2 regions of the uncultured Umboniibacter sp. genome follow, and region 2 is predicted to be linked to the other one. Evidence: predicted binding sites of a transcription regulator. Region 2 holds the regulator's gene; the other holds the start of a gene.
The links. Region 2 encodes sigma-54, which starts transcription at its own class of promoters, with help from an activator protein. Its sites were predicted from a motif close to TGGCACANNNNTTGCNNT; they were not measured.

Region 1 (5,110 bases), on a different contig from region 2:
TAATTCGCCACGATAGAGTTGTTCAAGCACAAAATTAGTTTGATTTCCCTGGGCGATCGGCGTGCCGTTAGCGAGAAGTCGGTACGTAGTATCAACTGGTGCGCTTGGCGTTAAGGCTAAATTAACCGAGAGTGTTTCCTGGCCCATTGGGACGGTGGAGTCATGCGCGGGACTCGTAATTGCTAAATTGTAGGCAACAGGTTCATCGCTGGGGCTACCATGTGGATCGTTAGTTGGGCTGTCAATGGCAGTGGTTGATTCGCCAGGTGTAGCTGGATTGTGAACCACAACATCTACTCGTTCAGCGCCTTCCACGGGAGTATCGGAGTACACAACGTTGCCATTGGCATCTCGGTACTTGTAAACGTCTGCAGACGCTGTGGCGACAGATACAGTGCAGAAAGTGACAATAAGTAGCAGGTACCATGCGCGAATCATGAGCTCATCTTCCTTAGGTGGTGGTAGGACTATTGGTATAGTTTGAGCCCAGAATCATCATATGTCGAGTATTTGCTACTCACTTTGGGTGAGCGCTTTATCACAGGCGAAAAAAAACGAGGCCATTTGGCCTCGTTTTTCTTGATCTCAGTAGAATTAAACTGAGTAGTACATGTCGAACTCAACAGGGTGAGGAGTCATCGCTAGGCGAGTAACTTCTTCATTCTTAAGCTCGATAAATGCATCGATCATGTCGTTGGTGAATACTCCACCGGCGGTCAAGAATTCACGATCAGCGTCAAGCGCAGCGAGCGCTTCGTCGAAGCTGCCAGCAACCGTTGGGTAAGCAGCCGCTTCTTCTGGTGGTAGGTCGTAAAGATCTTTGTCAGCCGCTTCGCCAGGGTGGATCTTGTTCTTAATGCCGTCAAGGCCTGCCATTAACATGGCAGAGAACATTAGATATGGGTTAGCTGTCGGGTCACCGAAACGAACTTCTACGCGCTTGCCCTTAGGGCTAGGTACGAATGGGATACGAATTGATGCAGAGCGGTTACGCGCTGAGTAAGCAAGCATAACAGGTGCTTCGAAGCCCGGTACAAGACGCTTGTATGAGTTCGTTGAGGCGTTAGCGAAAGCGTTAAGCGCTTTAGCGTGCTTAATGATACCGCCAATGTAGTAAAGCGCAGTCTCAGAAAGACCAGCGTACTCGTCACCAGCGAACTGGTTAACACCGTCTTTAGAGAATGACTGGTGTAGGTGCATACCAGAACCGTTGTCACCGACAACTGGCTTAGGCATGAAAGTAGCAGTCTTACCGTAAGCATGAGCAACGTTGTGAACACAGTACTTAAGCATCTGAACTTCGTCAGCCTTACGGACTAGTGTGTTAAAGCGAATACCGATTTCACACTGACCAGCCGTGCCAACTTCGTGGTGGTGTACTTCAACTTCTAGGCCCATAGCGGTCATTGCTGAACACATTGCTGCACGGATGTCGTGTAGTGAATCAACCGGAGCTACTGGAAAGTAACCGCCTTTCACGCCAGGACGGTGACCCATGTTGCCACCTTCGTAGTTCTTGCCGCTGTTCCAGGCCGCTTCTTCTGATTCAATCTCGTAGAAACAACCGCTCATGCTGTCGTTCCAGCGGATGCCGTCAAATACGAAGAACTCTGGCTCTGGGCCGAAGTATGCTGTGTCGCCAAGGCCGGTGCTCTCGAGGTAAGCTTCAGCGCGCTTTGCAACAGAACGTGGATCGCGCTCGTAACCCTGTCCGGTGTTAGGCTCAACGATGTCACAACGGATGATCAGCGTAGGCTCATCAGTGAATGGGTCCATTACAGCAGAACTATCGTCAGGCATTAGGATCATGTCTGATTCGTTAATGCCTTTCCAGCCTGCAATTGAAGAGCCGTCGAACATTTTACCTTCTGAGAAGAAGTCTTCGTCCAGTTCAGTTACTGGGATTGATACGTGCTGTTCTTTACCGTGCGTATCCGTAAAGCGAAGATCGATCCAAGTTACGTCATGCTCTTTAATGAGACCTAAAGTGTTATCTGCCATAAATTCCTCCAAATGGATAAAGGCGAGCTAAGGTGAATGGATAAACTTAATACACCTTCTTTTCGGTTTATTTTCATATTGTTGCTTCGCATTAAAGCAATTAGTGTGCCAGTTATGATTAGTGCGCTATCTTACAGCGCTGAGCTCAATCGCCAAAATAGACCACCCTCATAACGCACCAAGTTGGTGCGCAATAAGTGTGCTTGGTTAGTATCGCAAGCACCAATTTGGTGCGTTGATAGGTATTTGGCGGCAACATGGATTCAAAGTGATATTTGTATCGCTTGCGCGTGTGCTTTGCGGGAGTTGGTCTTATAATTAGGGCATATTTACTCAGCTCAGGTTTATTATGCAATTCGTCGTCAAGCTATTCCCGGAAATCACCATCAAGAGTAAGCCCGTTCGAAAGCAGCTTATCGCAAAGCTTCGCACTAATATTACGCGATCGCTTAAATTGATTGATCGCAGTGTGGTGGTTAAGAGCACCTGGGATAAATTAGATATCTTTACTGAAGTCGATGAGGTCAAGGGGCGCGAGATGATCGATGTTCTCGCGCACATCGCCGGCATCGCCAATTTCATTGTCGTTAAGGAATACGAATTCGTTGACCTGGACGATACCATTGAGAAGGTCGCTGAGGTCAACAGAGAGCGGCTGCGCGATAAAACCTTTGTGGTCCGAGTAAAACGCGTGGGCACCCATGATTTCAATTCCCATGAAGCGGAACAGAAGATCGGTGGCGGGCTGCTGGCTAAGCTAGACACTGCTGGGGTGGATCTCCACAGGCCGAATGAAACGGTTCGAGTAGAAATTCGTAAGCGGCGTTTATTTGTGGTGGAACAGGTTATTCAGGGGCTTGGTGGCTACCCAATTGGCGGTTTGGACCCTGTTCTCAGCTTAATATCTGGTGGATTTGACTCTACCGTTTCTACCTACCTAACCATGAAACGTGGTATGCCGACTCACTTTTGCTTCTTCAATTTGGGCGGCAGAGCTCATGAAATCGCAGTGAAAGAGGTTGCCTACTACCTCTGGGAACGCTTCGGTTCTTCCTATCGAGTCCGTTTCGTAAGCATCCCATTTGAGGGCGTTGTGGATGAGCTCCTGGCCAATGTCAATAACCGCTACATGGGCATGATTCTAAAGCGAATGATGCTGCGGGCAGCGGCGGAAGTGGCGGAACAACTCGAGATTGAGGCGCTCGTCACTGGCGAATCGGTTGCTCAGGTAAGTTCTCAAACCCTACGCAATCTTTCCGTCATTGATCAAGTTACCAATATGTTAGTACTTCGTCCGTTGGCGACTATGGATAAAACTGAAATCATTCGCACCTCGGCGCACATAGGTACCGAGGAGTTCTCTAAGTCAATTCCCGAGTACTGTGGGGTGATTTCAGTTAATCCAACCACTAGAGCCAGAATGCACAAGGTTGAAATTGAGGAAGATCGATTCAATTTTGACGTACTGAAGGACGCCGTAGCGTCTGCGCGGAACGTGGGCATTGAATCCGTGGTCCATGATGTACTGGAGGGCTACGAGGAAGCGGCTGAGGTTGATCACGTAGAAATAAATGAAGTTATTATTGATATTCGTCATCCGGATGAAGTGGATCTGCGTCCAGTTGACCTCGGAGAAGGACACCTAGAGATACCCTTCTATGAGCTTTCGGCTAAGTTCATGGAACTTGATAGTAACCAGCGTTACTTGCTTTACTGTGACCGTGGTGTCATGAGTGGGCTCCATGCCCAGCAGCTGTTAGCCGACGGCTATGAAAATGTAGCAGTCTATCGCCCCACTAAGCATTGAGTATGAATTCCTGCTGCATCGCCAATTGGGCGATGCCACAACCCTCTGTCCCGCGTTAGTTATGTACCTTCAGGCGATTCGGGTTGTCCTACTTCCAAGTCTTCTTCCGGAGCAAGATCCGACGGTATTGCCTTAACGGTTACCCCATCAATCATCAGTGATACAGGCTCATCGATATGCCTTACTGGCAGCTCATCGACGTTGGTCTGAACCGTAGAGCTTATTGTGGGTGTTTCGATCTCAAGTGCAGGTGAGGGAACATAGGTTTCAGGGAGTTCGGGCGCTATCGAAGGGAATTGTAATCGGTAGACGCCAAAGCCAGTTGGACTGACATCAAGATAGCGAGCAGTTAAGTTCGCGTTCGTGCTGACGTAATGTTGGAAGCGAGGGTCAGCATGGGTTGCAAAGCCGGCGTTAAGTTGAAAGAACGACGGCACCGCTGCGAACCGCCAATGTGGATTAGCAGTCACGGAGACTCCCGAAGAACCCGCTGTTTCAAAGGTTTTGATTAACTGTTCCTGCAGAGAGTTTGCGGAGCGATGAATCCGTTCGATTTCAACGTTAGGGAAGGTACGCTCAATTCGTGCGAGCTGGCTATCCTCTAAAACCACGAGTACACCTGCTAAGGAAAATAACGCTTCGTCAGTAGTCGACACTTGAACTCGGTGCTCAAAGTTAGAGAAGGTACTGCAGTCACTGCTGTAACGTTGTGGCTTCGATAGATCTATCTCGTACTCCAAGCCGCTAATGTCGACGAAGTTTTCCGCTGCGAACTCAGAGCTAAGCAGTGGCTGTGCATCGTCACGCGCTCTGCTGAGTTGCTGGTATTGCCCCGCAGAACACTCGAGTAGTTCTGTCACTAAGGCCGGTGGAACTCGAACGATATTAAGTCTTCCGCTATGTGGAAAGATACTTGCAGCTTGGCGGTAGGTGACGACACCAGTCGGGATCCAGGTGTAAGCTTCGGGGTTATTGCCGCTATCGCCGATCAGTGGCGGGGAGGCGATAGATAACAGAGGTGTTGAGTTGGTGATGCCGAGTTGTTCAGTGGCATAATTAACTTGAACTTGATGCAGGAGTTGGGTGGCTGTATCCGTTTTCAGTTGCGCCAATAAACTACTTAAAGGTTGATTGGTGCGGCCAACAGGACGATTAGCAAAGTGGCGAGTCTGTTGATGGGCGTCGTCGAGACGAACGCTGAGGCCTTTGTACTCAACAACGTTGCGCCCCGTTCTTTGAACGTAACGCAATTCTACTGTAGAGCGTCCTACGGTCCAACTTTCTTGGTCTTTCCGTAGCCAT
Region 2 (5,110 bases):
TCGCAATCATCACCGGCAGAACCAGTGAGATGGTGCTTAAACGAGCGACCGATCTCGGAATCAAGACAATTATTCAAGGCCGTGAGGACAAGTGGATTCCCCTTCAGGAAATGCTAGCCGAGCGTAATTTGCAACCTAAGCAAGTTGCTTATGTTGGTGACGATTGGCCTGACCTGGCCTGCATTCGCCGCGTGGGCCTAGGTGTTGCGGTCGCCAATGCCGACGAAGCCGTTAAAGCCCATGCAGATTATATTACCGAGCGCCGCGGTGGCGAGGGTGCATTTCGCGAAGTCGCTAGCTTGATTTTAAAAGCTCAAGATCGCTATGACAGAGTCCTGGAAAAATGGTTGTAATAAGTCATCGTGGCAGAGTAGTCGGCGCGTTCTTAGCTGCTTGTGCCGTTATCTATGTACTATTGATTGCCAATCAATCTGAACCGGCCCTGCCCGCTCCTACTGAACAGGTTCCACCTTCATTGTTCTTAGTCAATGCGGAGGTTCGTCACTACTCGGATTTGGTCGGCAACTTAGAATGGCAGCTAAACTCCCCTGACTTAAAGTATTTTGAAGTCACTGAATTAATGATTGCTGAGCAACCTACTATGCGCTTACTTGGGCAAAAAAATCTTAGTCCATGGGAAGTCCAAGCAGGAAGAGCTGCATTCCACCGTCGTGATGACATGATTCGCCTTAACCAGCAAGTTAAGCTTTTTCAGCAACTTAGCGACGGTGAATACCAATTGATTGAAACCGCCCGAATTGATTACTATCCTAACGAAGCATTCGCTCAAGCTATTTATCCAGTGACTATCGATAGTCACGCTGGAAAGTCTCGTGGCGACCGCCTCAAACTATGGCTCGCACGCGAGTATTACGAACTCCAAGGCAATGTTGAAACCTATTATGAACCTACTCGCTAACGCCATTTTATTAATCGCGGCTTTTGTTTTGCTTTTACCTTCTAATGTTCATGGACTTCCCGAGGACAGAGCCAAGCCAATCGAAATGTCCTCCGAGGATTTTGCGCAGGACCTTGCGCGCGGGATTACTTCCTACATAGGTAGCGCAAAGATTACCCAGGGTGCACTAATCATAGAAGCTGGGCGCATTGATGTATTCTACAAAGATGGCAAAATTCTCCGAGTTGTAGCGATAGGTCCGCCAGCAACTTTTCGAGACAATCCTTCAGAAGAAGTGGGACCGGTATATGCCCAAGGTAATCAAGTTGATTACGACCTACTTACTAACATCGTAGTAGTGACCGGTGATGCGTTATTCAGTAACAACGCTTCCGAAGTTTCTGCTAATAGTATCGAATTCGATCTTGAACGCGGTGCAGCCAATGCCTCAGGTAGCGTCCGACACGTTATCCAGCCGCCTACTGAAGACACTGACGAGGATTAATCAATGGCCATCCTAAGTGCCCAGCATCTTGCGAAAAGTTACAACAAGAGACCGGTTGTTATTGATGTATCCATAGAAGTCGCTAGTGGCGAAGTCGTCGGGCTGTTAGGCCCGAACGGCGCAGGAAAAACCACCTGTTTCTACATGATTGTCGGCCTTGTCCCCTCGGACAAGGGAACCGTCAAACTTGATGAGCTTGATATTACTCAGCAACCGATGCATGGCAGAGCAATTTCGGGCATCGGCTATTTACCGCAGGAAGCCTCTATTTTCCGTAAGCTTACTGTGAGTCAAAATATTCTCGCTATTTTAGAAAATCGAGCCGATCTCACGCAAATCCAACGACGTGAGAGAATGAATGAACTGCTCGAAGAATTCAGCATTACGCACATCAAAGATGCCATAGGGATAGCTTTGTCTGGCGGCGAGCGCCGACGAGTTGAAATTGCCCGTGCACTGGCGATGGAACCAAAGTTTATCCTTCTTGATGAGCCCTTTGCTGGGGTTGACCCTATCTCAGTTAATGAAATCATGTCCATTATTGAGCACGTCCGTTCAAAGGGGATCGGCATCCTAATTACCGATCACAATGTTCGTGAAACCTTGGCAATTTGTGAACGAGCCTACATTGTGGGTGGTGGCCATATCATTGCACATGGCGGCAAAGACGATATCCTGAACAACGCGAAGGTAAAAGAGCTTTATCTTGGTGAAAACTTTCAGTACTAGCGTTGGATATTCCCTCATGGATGGTTTGTCATGAAACAGAGTTTACAATTAAAGACCAGCCTCAAGATGACCATGACACCGCAGCTTCAGCTGGCGGTGAAAGTCCTACAACTATCTACACTTGATCTTCAGACTGAGATTCAAGACACGCTAGATCGCAATCCACTGTTAGATCTCGAAGACAACAACCCTATCCTGCCTTCAGAGAGCAATTCACTGAGCAACGAACAGCGCGATGAGGATCCATCAGCTAGCTATGAATTGGAACAATCCACCGCTGAAGCTAAATGGGAAAAAGATATCCCAAGTGAAATGCCTGTCGACAGCCAATGGGATGAGGTATATTCCGGCGGCTCAGCTAAGACTTCGAGTGATAATGATTTTGATTTTCTCGCTAATCGTACTCAAGAAAGTAGCTTACAGGATCACCTCAGCTTTCAATTGGAGATGAAACCGCTGTCCGTACGCGACCGACTAATCGGCGACTACCTAATTGATAGCATCAATTCGAATGGGTGGCTTACTGCAGAACTTAGCTCCATCACTGAAGACTTAAATACCCACGAAGAACCCGAGAACGATGAATTCGAAATTGATGAAATTGAAGCAATACTGCATCTAATCCAAAGCTTCGATCCGATCGGAGTGGGTGCCAGAGACCTTGGGGAGTGCATCGCTCTTCAGCTAGGAGAAATGGACGGAGAGCACCCTACAGTTGCCAGAGCTATCGTCATTGCTCGTTCGCATATGCCGGCAATTCTAAAGCAGGACTTCAAAAAACTCGCAAAATTATTAAGATGCTCCGAAGGTGAACTCGATTTATCTATTGATTTGATTCAAAAGCAAAACCCACATCCCGGTGATATCTTTTCAGAGACAGATTCAGAATATGTCATTCCTGACGTACTCGTGTCGCTTCGAAAAGATCTCTGGCATGTCGAGATCAACCCGGAGGTAGCACCAAGACTTTGCGTTAATCGTGAGTACTCCGCGCTGATTAAACGTGGTGATGTGAGTGACGACAATAAGTTTCTCCGAGAAAATCTCCAAGAGGCGCAATGGTTTATAAAAAGCGTTGAAAGCCGTTTTGATACCCTCTTCAACGTGGCATCGGCCATTGTTGAGCGCCAGCGAGCATTCTTCGATTATGGTCCTGAAGCAATGAAGCCAATGGTTCTCGCCGACGTGGCAGAGGAACTCGGCCTTGCGGAATCTACTATCTCGCGCGCAACTGCGGGCAAGTATATGCTAACTCCAAGAGGCGTTTTTGAACTCAAGTATTTCTTCTCGTCTCATGTTTCATCGGACAGCGGCGACGCTACCTCAGCAACAGCAATTAAAGCATTTATCAAGAAGCTTGTTGCGAGCGAGGCGCCAAATAAACCTTTATCCGATGCAAAACTGATGGCACTTTTAGAAGCAGATGGTGTCAAAGTAGCAAGAAGAACTGTGGCGAAATATCGTGAAGCTATAGGTATTGCACCGTCAAGTCAGCGGAAACGTCTCAAATCATAGAATTTTTCCCACAGTTTGTTGAAAATCTATTACCTTTAAATAATGGAGAGTCATTATTTTTTCAGACGGTTTGCAGCGAAGACAGCCCGCCAAATCCGTCAATAGAAGGGGTTCTTTCCCCAGGCTGTTCTCTTAATCGATAGCAATACGAAGAGGGTCAATACTTATGCAAGTAAATATCGCTGGACACCAACTTCCTCTCACCGACGCCATTCGCGCTCATACCATGTCAAAACTCGAAAAGCTTGAACGCCATTTTGACAACATCCATAATGTAAATGTGACATTTAGTGTTGAAAAGAACGGTCAAAAAGCGGAAGCTACCTTACATGTTCTCGGAGAAGACATTCATGCAGAGAGCGTTGAGGATGATCTTTACGTAGCGATTGACCATATGGTTGATAAGCTTGACCGACAAATTCTAAAGCACAAGGAGAAAGGGATTGCCGCAAGACGCCAAGGCTGATCCCACGCCATCATGGAGTTAGCACATCTTCTAACCCCTGAAACAACCCGAGCACACGCTCGGGTTAGCAGTAAAAAAACCTGCCTAGAACTGGTTGCTAAGATTGCTTCTGATTCACTTGGAGTCAGTGATTCAGAGCTTTTTAAGGCACTCTTTGAGCGTGAGCGACTGGGCAGCACTGGTCTCGGAAACGGCATTGCCATTCCGCATTGCCGAATTTCAAACTGTCAGAATATTATAGGCGTCCTACTGACGGTAGAAACCCCAATAGACTTCGACGCTCCCGACAATCTCCCCGTTGACGTCGTGTGTGCACTCATCGCGCCCAGGGAGGCCACATCAGCTCACTTGCAGGCGCTTGCAGCGATTGCTGAGCGCTTTAATGATGAAAAGTTCGTCGATCAACTTCGTCAAACAAGCAGCACAACCCAACTTTATGAGTTCGTAAACGGAAGTCTTAGTTAAATACTGAACACAAGCATGCTTTCAGAAAAAACCTAGAGGGAACTGAAGATGACTGCGCCAACGCAGCTAATAATCGTAACCGGTCGCTCCGGGTCTGGAAAGAGCCAAGTACTCAACACCTTAGAGGACAACGGCTTTTATACGGTCGATAATCTTCCCGCATCTCTGATTCCTGATCTAGTTGATAAGGTTAATCAAAACAATGACGTTTTCAGAGGCATTGCCGTTGGCATTGATGCCCGTAATAGCCGTAGTGAAATTGCACGATTTGGCACCATTGTCGAGTTACTTAAACAACTCAAAATTCAAGTCCGCATTATCTTTTTGGACGCCAGCACTGAAATTCTGATGACGCGTTTCTCAGAGACGAGGCGTCGCCACCCGCTTTCAGGGGATAGCCAAGCGCTACGCGAATCACTTCAAGAGGAATTAATACTCCTTGAGCAGCTTTCAACTTTGGCAGATTTACGTGTCGATACTTCAACCACAACAGTTCATGAACTCAGATCCCTGGTAAAAGAGAAAATTGCGA

Region 1: a site for sigma-54 is predicted at 2,095-2,112, ahead of glnA (glutamate--ammonia ligase). Genes of this name have one in related genera too.

The regions. Positions count from the first base shown of each region.
Region 1 covers NZ_CANMGY010000006.1:179,648-184,757, reverse strand. The annotation lists gene Q0698_RS08920 (DUF4124 domain-containing protein) at 1-438, opposite strand, end outside; gene glnA (glutamate--ammonia ligase) at 595-2,001, opposite strand; gene thiI (tRNA uracil 4-sulfurtransferase ThiI) at 2,351-3,808, shown strand; gene Q0698_RS08905 (5'-nucleotidase C-terminal domain-containing protein) at 3,868-5,110, opposite strand, start outside.
Region 2 covers NZ_CANMGY010000003.1:214,224-219,333, forward strand. The annotation lists gene Q0698_RS05820 (HAD-IIIA family hydrolase) at 1-353, shown strand, start outside; gene lptC (LPS export ABC transporter periplasmic protein LptC) at 344-919, shown strand; gene lptA (lipopolysaccharide transport periplasmic protein LptA) at 888-1,403, shown strand; gene lptB (LPS export ABC transporter ATP-binding protein) at 1,407-2,132, shown strand; gene Q0698_RS05840 (RNA polymerase factor sigma-54) at 2,163-3,647, shown strand; gene raiA (ribosome-associated translation inhibitor RaiA) at 3,814-4,113, shown strand; gene Q0698_RS05850 (PTS sugar transporter subunit IIA) at 4,126-4,578, shown strand; gene rapZ (RNase adapter RapZ) at 4,627-5,110, shown strand, end outside.